Regions from separate parts of the Mesorhizobium sp. M1328 genome, predicted to be linked through region 2. Evidence: predicted binding sites of a transcription regulator. Region 2 holds the regulator's gene; each other region holds the start of a gene.

Region 1 (3,113 bases), on a different contig from region 2:
CGGCTGTCGTCCCACGATGCTATCCATCGTCAACTCACAGAGGCGGCCGTAAATACCGCTTGCAATTTGCAATCAGATAAGCTACCCAATAACCGATTGCAAAATGCAACTAGTTATGGAGGCTCTCATGTCCAAACTTCGCGTCAAGGCTTTCACCCTGTCGATCGACGGCTTCGGCGCCGGTCCCGACCAAGACCTGAAGAATCCGCTGGGTATTGGCGGGGAGGCCCTGCACGAATGGATGTTCGGCACCCGCACCTTCCGCAAGATGGTCCTCGGCAAGGATGGCGGGACCACGGACACGGACGAGGCGTTCGCGGCGCGCAGCTTCGAAAATGTCGGCGCATGGATCCTGGGCCGCAACATGTTCGGGCCGATCCGCGGCGAATGGCCGGATGACAGCTGGAAAGGCTGGTGGGGTGACAACCCACCCTACCACGTGCCGGTCTTCGTGCTGACGCACCATGCGCGTGAGCCCATCGTCATGGAAGGTGGCACGACTTTCCATTTCGTCACCGACGGCATCCATTCGGCGCTGGAGAAGGCGAAAGCAGTGGCTGACGGCAAGGATGTACGGCTCGGCGGCGGCGTCGCCACGATCCGGCAATATCTCCAGGAAAAGCTCATCGACGAAATGCATCTGGCGATCTCACCGGTCCTGCTAGGCGCCGGCGAGAGCCTTTTTGCCGGCATCGACATGCCCAAGCTCGGCTATCGCTGCAGCGAGCAGGTCGCGACGCCGAAGGCCACGCACGTCATCATCGAGCGCGATTAGGAAGTAGCGTGGGCGTTTTTGTCTGCGCTATTGGCGAAACCTTTGGTGCAGGCCCCTTTCTCCCCGTCACTATACGGGGAGAAATGCCCGGCAGGGCAATGAGGGGCGGCGCAAGCGATCAAAGATTACGCTGCCGGACAATACCCCCGAGGGCAATATGACGTCAGAATAAGTTTAGTCCACGAAGTGATTTGAGCGGGTTCAATTGTCGAGGTTGGCGCCGCCCCTCATCCGCCTGCCGGCACCTTCTCCCCGTATGGTGACGGGGAGAAGGGAGCCCTGCCTCAGTACTTCTCCGGCACATACAGTTCGCGCGGCAGTACCTGGCGCTCGTATTCGGGATTGAAGACGCGCTCCGGCAGTGTGATCTCCTCGTGCGGCACCTCCTCATAGGGCATTTGCTTGAGGAGATGGTCAATGCAGTTCAGCCGTGCCCGCTTCTTGTCGTTGCCCTCGACGATGAACCACGGGGCTTCCGGGATATTGGTGCGGGCGAAGGTCTCTTCCTTGGCCTTGGTGTACTGCTCCCAGCGCACGCGCGACTGGAGGTCCATCGGTGATAGTTTCCATTGCTTCATCGGGTCATGGATGCGCATCAAAAAGCGCATCTGCTGCTCCTCGTCGGTGATCGAAAACCAGTATTTGACAAGCGTAATGCCTGAGCGGACCAGCATGCGTTCGAAATCCGGAACGTCGCGGAAGAACTCCTCGACCTGATCCGGCTGGGCAAAGCCCATTACCCGCTCGACGCCCGAGCGGTTGTACCAGGAGCGGTCGAACAGCACGATCTCGCCGCCGGCCGGCAGATGCGGAACGTAGCGCTGGAAATACCATTGCGACTTCTCGCGCTCGGTCGGCGCCGGAAGTGCTGCGACGCGGCAGATGCGCGGATTAAGCCTCTGGGTGATGCGCTTGATAACACCACCCTTGCCCGCCGAGTCGCGGCCCTCGAAGACCACGACGAGCTTCTTCTTGTGATAGGCGACCCAGGATTGTAGCTTGATCAATTCGGATTGCAGCGTGATGAGATCGCGAAAATACTGCAGGCGGTCGATCGATGGCGGATGCGCATTCTTGTAGATCTTGGCGATCTCCATCGACAGCGCCGGCTCCGAGATTTCCAGCTCATAGTCTTCATCGAGCGTGTCGGCGAGTTCCGCTTCCAGCCAGTCCCTGGCCGGGGAATTCTGTTTTATCTCGGTCATTTGCGCTGCTCCGCTTACAGGCCTTGCCGGCCGCTGTCAGGCGCTCTGCCGCCCGGCCCGGCGGCCGGAAATCGAAGCGCTGGACCGATGTTAGTATAGGCCGGCAATGACGGTTTTATTGCAGCCACTACTGCGCTGGCTGTGCGTTCAATCCGGAAGATGTGATCGAGCTTGCCATGCGGAACGGGCGACAAGCGGAACGAATTATCCTACAAATACCCGGTTCATTGAGGGCTGTCGTTTGCAACGCCCTTTCCCGATAAATCGTGAGGATACGACATGGAATACCGCACTCTCGGCCGTTCCGGGCTGAAGGTTTCGACGCTGACCATGGGCACCATGACGTTCGGCGGCGGCGGCGCGTTTTCGGCGGTCGGCAAGACCGACCTCGACGAGGCGCGCCGGATGATCGACCTTTGCATCGATGCCGGCGTCAATGTCATCGACACCGCCAACGTCTATTCGAACGGGGTGTCGGAAGAGATCATCGGCGAGGCGCTCGGAGGCAAGCGCAAGGGCGACGTGCTGATCGCGTCCAAGGCGCGCATGCGGATCGGCAAGGGCCCCAACGATGAAGGCTTGTCGCGCTACCATCTGATCCGCGAATGCGAGAGGAGCCTGAAGCGCCTCAGGACCGATGTCATCGACATCTATTTCCTGCACGAGTGGGATGGCCTGACACCGCTTGAGGAAACCATCGCCGCGCTCGACACGCTGGTCGCGCAGGGCAAGGTCCGTTATGTCGGCTGCTCCAATTATTCCGGCTGGCAAGTTATGAAGGGGCTGGGGATCAGCGACCGTCATCACCAGCCGCGCTTCGTCACCCAGCAGATCCATTACACGCTGGAAGCGCGCGAGGCCGAGTATGAATTGTTGCCGATCTCGGTCGACCAGGGGCTCGGCGTGCTGGTCTGGAGCCCGCTTGCCGGCGGGTTGCTGTCCGGCAAATACCACCGTGACCAGCCGACCGCCCGCCAGCTCAGCGGCTGGTCGGAACCGCCGATCCGCGACGAGGACCGGCTGTGGCGGATCGTCGACGCGCTGATCGATATCGGCAATAACCACGGCGTGTCGGCGGCGCAGGTGGCGCTTGCCTGGCTGCTCGGCCGGCCCGCTGTCAGTTCGCTGGTGAT
Region 2 (3,113 bases):
CGACTCCCCTGCACGCGCCATGCTGTGGTCGCCGATCACGCCGCAGACGGACATCGCCTTTGCCGATATGCTGGAAGATCAATTCGGCATCCCGGCCACGGTGGAGAACGACTGCAATATGATGGCGGTGGCTTTGCGCTGGCGCGATCCGGATCGCTATCGCGACGACTTCATCGCCATCCTGCTTTCGCACGGCATCGGCATGGGGCTGGTGTTGAAGGGCGAGCTGTTCACCGGCACGCATTCCTCCGGCGGCGAGTTTGGCCACATGATCCATCGTCCGGGCGGCGCGCTCTGCCGATGCGGGCGGCGCGGCTGCATCGAGGCCTATGCCGGCAACTACGCCATCTGGCGCAACGCCAGGCAGATGAGCGAAGACAGCGAACCCATCGCCGACGTCAGCGACGCCGACATGCGCGCGCTGGCGGCCCGGGCGCGCGAGAAGGATGGGCCGGAACGCGAGGCCTACCGCAAGGCCGGCGAGGCGCTGGGTTTCGGTCTCGGCTCGCTGTTCGCGCTGATCGATCCGGCACCGGTCGCGATGGTCGGCGCCAGTGCCGCCGCCTTCGATCTGATCGAGCCGGCCTTGCGCCAGGCCATCGCCCAGACCGCCGGCGGCCAGCATTCGGGTTCGATCTCCTTCGATACCGAGCCGAACGAATTGCCGCTGATCCGCGAAGGCTGTGCGATGCGGGCGTTAAGCTTCGTCGACCAGGAGATTTTCGCGCCGGGCGCGCAAATGAGGCCCCGCGTCAGAAAGAACGTGGCCTGACCCGGCGGATCAATCTTCCCTGATCGCGTAGCCGGCACCGCGGATGGTGCGGATGACATCAGGCATGCGGCCGTTGTTGACGGCTTTGCGCAGCCGGCCGACATGCACGTCGACGGTGCGTTCGTCGATATAGATCGTCTCGCCCCAGACATTATCGAGCAACTGGCTGCGCGAGAAGACGCGGCCCGGATGCCGCATCATGAACTCGAGCAACCGGAATTCGGTCGGCCCGAGCCTGATTTCGCTCTTCTTGCGATAGACCCTGTGCGATTCGCGATCGAGCACGATGTCGCCGACCTTCAGCACGCTTGACAACACTTCCGGCTTGGCGCGCCGCAGCAGCGCCTTGACCCTGGCCATGAATTCCGGTGTCGAAAATGGTTTGACCAGATAGTCGTCGGCGCCGGTCGAAAGACCGCGCACCCGGTCGCTCTCCTCGCCGCGCGCGGTCAGCATGATGATCGGCAGCCGCTCGGTTTCGGGGCGCACCCGCAACCGGCGGCAGAGCTCGATGCCGGAAACCGCTGGTATCATCCAGTCGAGCACCAGAAGATCGGGCACATTCTCCTGCAAACGGATCTCGGCTTCGTCGCCGCGTGTCACCACCTCGACCTGGTAGCCTTCGGATTCGAGATTGTAGCGGAGCAGCACACCCAACGGCTCCTCGTCCTCCACCACCATTATGCGTGGTGCGATCATCGGCTGGGCACCCCCATTATGTCACCGGCGCGGACATTGTCGTTTCGTCCTGCTTCGGACGATTGACCGGCAATTGCTCGCCGGTCAGCACATAATACGCATTTTCGGCGATGTTGGTGACATGGTCGCCGATCCGCTCCAGATTCTTGGCGCAGAACAGCAGATGCGTGCAAGCGGTGATGTTGCGCGGATCTTCCATCATGTAGGTCAACAGCTCGCGGAACACGGACGTGTATTTGACGTCGATGCGCTCGTCTGCGGCACGCAGCTTGGCCAACGCGGCCGCATCGCCTGCGGCATATTCCTCAATGACGCCCTGCACCTGGATGAGCACCAGCTGCGCCATCGCGTCGATGGAATGCGACAGGTCGCGCGGCGTGACGCTGAGGCCGACCGCACTCACACGCTTGGCGATGTTCTTGGCAAGGTCGCCGATGCGTTCGAGGTCGCCGGCCATACGGATCGCTCCGACGACATGGCGAAGATCGTGGGCCATCGGCTGGCGTTTGGCGATCAGGGTGATGGCGCGATCGTCCAGTTCGCGTTGACGCGCATCCATGATGGCGTCGTCGGAAACGACGCGTTGCGCCAGCACGTTGTCGGAATTCAACAGGGCCTTGGTCGCCCCGCCGACCATCGAACCGGCGAGGTCGGCCATGTCGCGGATCAGCTTGCTGATCTGCTCGAGATCCTCGTCGAAAGAAGCGACTGTGTGTTCGCCCATGGTCCTGTCCTCATATGCATGATCGGAACGGCTCAGCCGAAGCGGCCGGTGATGTAGTCCTGCGTGCGCTTCTCGCGGGGCGACGTGAAGATCTTCTCGGTCCGGTCGAACTCGACCAGCTCACCCAGATACATGAAGGCGGTCTGGCGCGACACGCGCGCCGCCTGCTGCATGTTGTGAGTGACGATGACGATCGTGTAGTCGGCTTGCAATTCGTCGATCAGTTCCTCGATCTTGGCCGTCGACAACGGGTCGAGCGCCGAAGCCGGTTCGTCGAGCAGAATGACTTCCGGCTTCACGGCCACGGTGCGGGCGATACAGAGCCGCTGCTGCTGGCCGCCGGACAGGCTCAAGCCACTGGCGTTGAGCTTGTCCTTGACCTCGCTCCACAGCGCGGCGCGCTTCAACGCCTGTTCGACGCGGCCGTCCATCTCGGACTTGCCGAGATTCTCGTAGAGCCTGACGCCGAAGGCGATGTTCTCGTAGATCGACATCGGGAACGGCGTCGGCTTCTGGAACACCATGCCGATCTTGGTGCGCAGCAGATTGAGATCCTGCGACCGGTCGAGAATATTCTTGCCGTCGAGCAGCACCTGGCCCTCGGCTGTCTGTTTCGGGTAGAGCTCATAGATGCGGTTGAACACACGCAGCAGCGTCGATTTCCCGCAGCCCGAAGGCCCAATGAAGGCCGTGACACTGCGCTCGGGCAGCGACAGGCTAATGTCCTTCAGCGCCTTGCTCTGGCCGTAGTAGAAGTTGAGGTTCTTGACCTCGATCTTCGTCTTCTCGGCGACCGTTTCGGTCATCGTCATGTCCGGGGACAACATCTGTGTCATCTGTCCTCTCTGCGTCCGGTAAGGCTGCGGGCGAGGATGCTCAAGCCCAGAACCGTCAGGGTGATTATGAGTGCGCCGGTCC
Region 3 (3,113 bases), on a different contig from region 2:
CTTTGCCTGTGGTTTCGGGGAAGAAATCGGGCGCCGCATGGCGCTTGCCGAACATCATGTCGTATTGCAGCAGACGGAAGTCGCGGATTGCCGGGTCGATCTCTTTCCGACGCGACCAATCGGGGGTGGCGTCGCCCCCCGGTGCCAACAGCAAATTGCGGTCGATGACGCGATAACGGTCCCGCAACTGGCCGAGGAAGCCGGTGTAATAGGGATGGGTGATGCCGGCTGTCTTCAGGATATGGTAGGGCAGGAAGGCCGGGCTGACGGCACCCAGATCCTCGGCCGGGCCACTGCGGTTCGACCAGACGATCAGCGGCGTCTGGTGGTGCAGCAGCATCTGGTCGGCCGCCTCCTTGCGCGGCGCCACATTGTCCTTCAGGAAACCGGTCTCGACGTAGACCGGCCCAAGCGGCGGCAGATGGTCGCCGAAGAAAGCGATGACCGTCGGCCGCTCGCGTTTCTTCGCCCATTCGATCAGCCGCTCGAGGCCGCGGTCCGCGTCGGAAGAGCCTTCGGCATAGCTCAACAGCGATTCACGCGCCCATTGGCTGATCGGCGCCTGCACCTTATGGGTCGGATTGTTATAGCGATACGGCTCATATGGTCCGTGGTTCTGCAGGCTGACGGCGAAAAAGAAGACCGGCTCGGCGCTGGTATCGGCCTCGTGGATGATCTCGTCCGTCATAGCTGCGTCCGACGCGAGCGGTCCGCGTTTTTGCATGGGGGGCAACGTCTCCTCGGACTTGAAGTCGTTGAAGCCGAAATCGGCATAGACCGCCCCTCGGTTCCAGAACCAGTTGGTGCCGGGATGGATGGCACGCGCCCGGTAGCCCTGACTTTTCAGGAAGGTCGCCAGCGAAGGGGTCGGTGTCCGCACATATTGCTGGTAGGGAATGCTGCCCGCCGGCAGGAAGGCGTTGGAAAAGCCGGTCAGGGCCTCGAACTCGATGTTGGCCGTCATGCCGCCGAATTCGGGGGAGAACATGTAGCCCGTGCGCAGTGCCCGCACATTGGGGATAGGGTCGGGTGTGATGGTGACGCCGGGCAGCTTGGTCGGATCCCAGAAGGATTCGCTCATGACGACGATGATGTCGGGCTTTTCAGCAGGTACCGAGGCCGTCACCTGCGGTTTGCCGATCGCTTCGATCGCCTTGTCGGAATAGCCGGGCGGCGCCGAGACATGGGCCATCGGGACGTTCAGCGCGAAGGCGAGCGCAAAACCGTTCGAAGCGTAGTTTTCCTTCTGGTCCCACATGATCGGGATGATCTGCAGCCGGTCGCGCGTCCACGAGAAAGTGGCATAGTCCATGATGGAGACGAAGAAGGCGATCAGCGGCACCGTCAGTGTCAGCCGGGCAAGGCGGCCCTTATGGCTGAGTGCCGGAACGCGGCGGCGCCATAGCCGCCAGCCATAGACGAGCAGCGACAGCCCGCCGACAATGCCGATCGCCAGGGCAATGGCGGTTCCCGGGCGATCGCGGACCAGGAGCGGCATCAGTGCCACGATCTGCCGGGAATAGAGGAAATCGGTCGGATAGAGCGGATCGCCGAGATAGAGCGACTTCTGGTGGCCGACGAACGCCAGCGACAGCGTCAGCGGCGCGACTATCATCAGGCTCTGATGACTGCGGCCGAGCACGGCGTCGAGGCCGATGAGGATCAGCGCAAAAATGATGATCGTGGTCCAGCCGGGTTTGAAAGGCTGCAGAAAGAAATCGACAGTGCCGGCAAAGTTGCCGCGCACGATCAGTTCGATGGCAAACACCAGGATGGCCGCGGCCAGCAAGCTGATAAGGCCATAGCGGATGACAGGCCATTTGCGCTCCGGTAGATAGCCGGTCGACGGATCGCCTTCAAGAAACTGTGGCGCCGCCTCGGCTGCGCTCTGCTTGGTCTTTGCCACTTCAATAGTTCCCCGGCCCGCAACAAAAGCGTCACTCGATTGTCATCGAACTGTGACGCAAAGCCTAGCGCCTGCGGCGAAAATAAGAAGAGCCAGCAAACAAATCGTGAGCGGTTTTCATCATGAGTGATCGCCAAAAAGGCCTGCCGAAACAGGCACTCGGCCGCCATTACGAGGTGAAGGTTGGACTTGACTTGGCCGCACGCCTTGCGTCACAGGCAACGAGAACCAGCAGCTGGGAGCCGACGATGGCCATCGCATTCACCTTTCCGGGGCAGGGCAGCCAAGCTGTCGGCATGGGCAAGGACCTCGCCGAAACCTTTGTGGAATCGCGGCAGATCTTCGAGGAAGTCGACGACGCGCTCGGCGAAAAACTATCGCAGCTGATCTGGGAAGGGCCGGAAGAGATGCTGACGCTGACCGCCAATGCCCAGCCGGCGCTAATGGCGGTGTCGCTTGCCGCAATCCGGGCGCTGGAGGCGCGCGGCTTCTCCCTGAAAGGCAAGGTCACCTATGTGGCCGGCCACTCGCTCGGCGAATATTCGGCACTTGCGGCCGCCGGTTTCGTTTCGGTCGCGGACGCTGCCCGGCTGTTGCGCATCCGCGGCAACGCCATGCAGGCGGCGGTACCGGCAGGCGAGGGCGCCATGGCGGCGATCATCGGGCTGGAACAAGCCGACGTCGAGGCCGCTTGCGCAGAGGCCGCCCAAGGCGCGGCTAAAGATCCCGCACAAGCCTTGGTTTGCCAGATCGCCAATGACAATGGCGGCGGCCAGCTGGTGATCTCCGGCGCCCGGCCGGCGGTCGAACTGGCGGCGAAGCTATGCACGGAGAAGGGCGCCAAGCGGGCGCTGATGCTGCAGGTCTCGGCGCCCTTCCATTCGGCGCTGATGAAGCCGGCGGCCGAGATCATGCGGGAGGCGCTGGCCGCCGTGACGAAGATTGCGCCGGTCGTGCCGCTGGTCTCGAATGTTACGGTGACCCCGACGAGCGATCCCGACGAGATTGCCCGCCGCCTCGTGGAACAGGTGGTCGGGCGCGTGCGCTGGCGCGAAACGGTGGAGTGGTTCGGCGCGAATGGCGTTGCGACGCTCTACGAAGTGGGCGCCGGCAAGGTGCTGTCGGGGCTGGCCCGCCGCATCAACCGCGACATTGCCACCAGCAGCATCGGATCGGCGGCGGAGGTCGAGACGGCACTTGCCGCCTT

What was found. The regulator PhoB, encoded in region 2, activates phosphate uptake and scavenging genes when phosphate is short. The targets are predictions, from matches to a motif close to TGTCATNNANCTGTCAT.
Region 1: ppk2 (polyphosphate kinase 2) is a predicted target of PhoB. The motif match lies at 2,087-2,103, and genes of this name have one in related genera.
Region 3: NKH23_RS08705 (LTA synthase family protein) is a predicted target of PhoB. The motif match lies at 1,947-1,963, and genes of this name have one in related genera.

The regions. Positions count from the first base shown of each region.
Region 1 is NZ_JAMYLO010000003.1:388,015-391,127, reverse strand. It holds gene NKH23_RS10435 (dihydrofolate reductase family protein) at 128-775, shown strand; gene ppk2 (polyphosphate kinase 2) at 1,060-1,980, opposite strand; gene NKH23_RS10425 (aldo/keto reductase) at 2,260-3,113, shown strand, end outside.
Region 2 is NZ_JAMYLO010000013.1:135,175-138,287, reverse strand. It holds gene NKH23_RS22060 (ROK family protein) at 1-772, shown strand, start outside; gene phoB (phosphate regulon transcriptional regulator PhoB) at 782-1,471, opposite strand; gene phoU (phosphate signaling complex protein PhoU) at 1,488-2,195, opposite strand; gene pstB (phosphate ABC transporter ATP-binding protein PstB) at 2,228-3,031, opposite strand; gene pstA (phosphate ABC transporter permease PstA) at 3,028-3,113, opposite strand, start outside.
Region 3 is NZ_JAMYLO010000003.1:53,166-56,278, forward strand. It holds gene NKH23_RS08705 (LTA synthase family protein) at 1-1,906, opposite strand, end outside; gene fabD (ACP S-malonyltransferase) at 2,155-3,113, shown strand, end outside.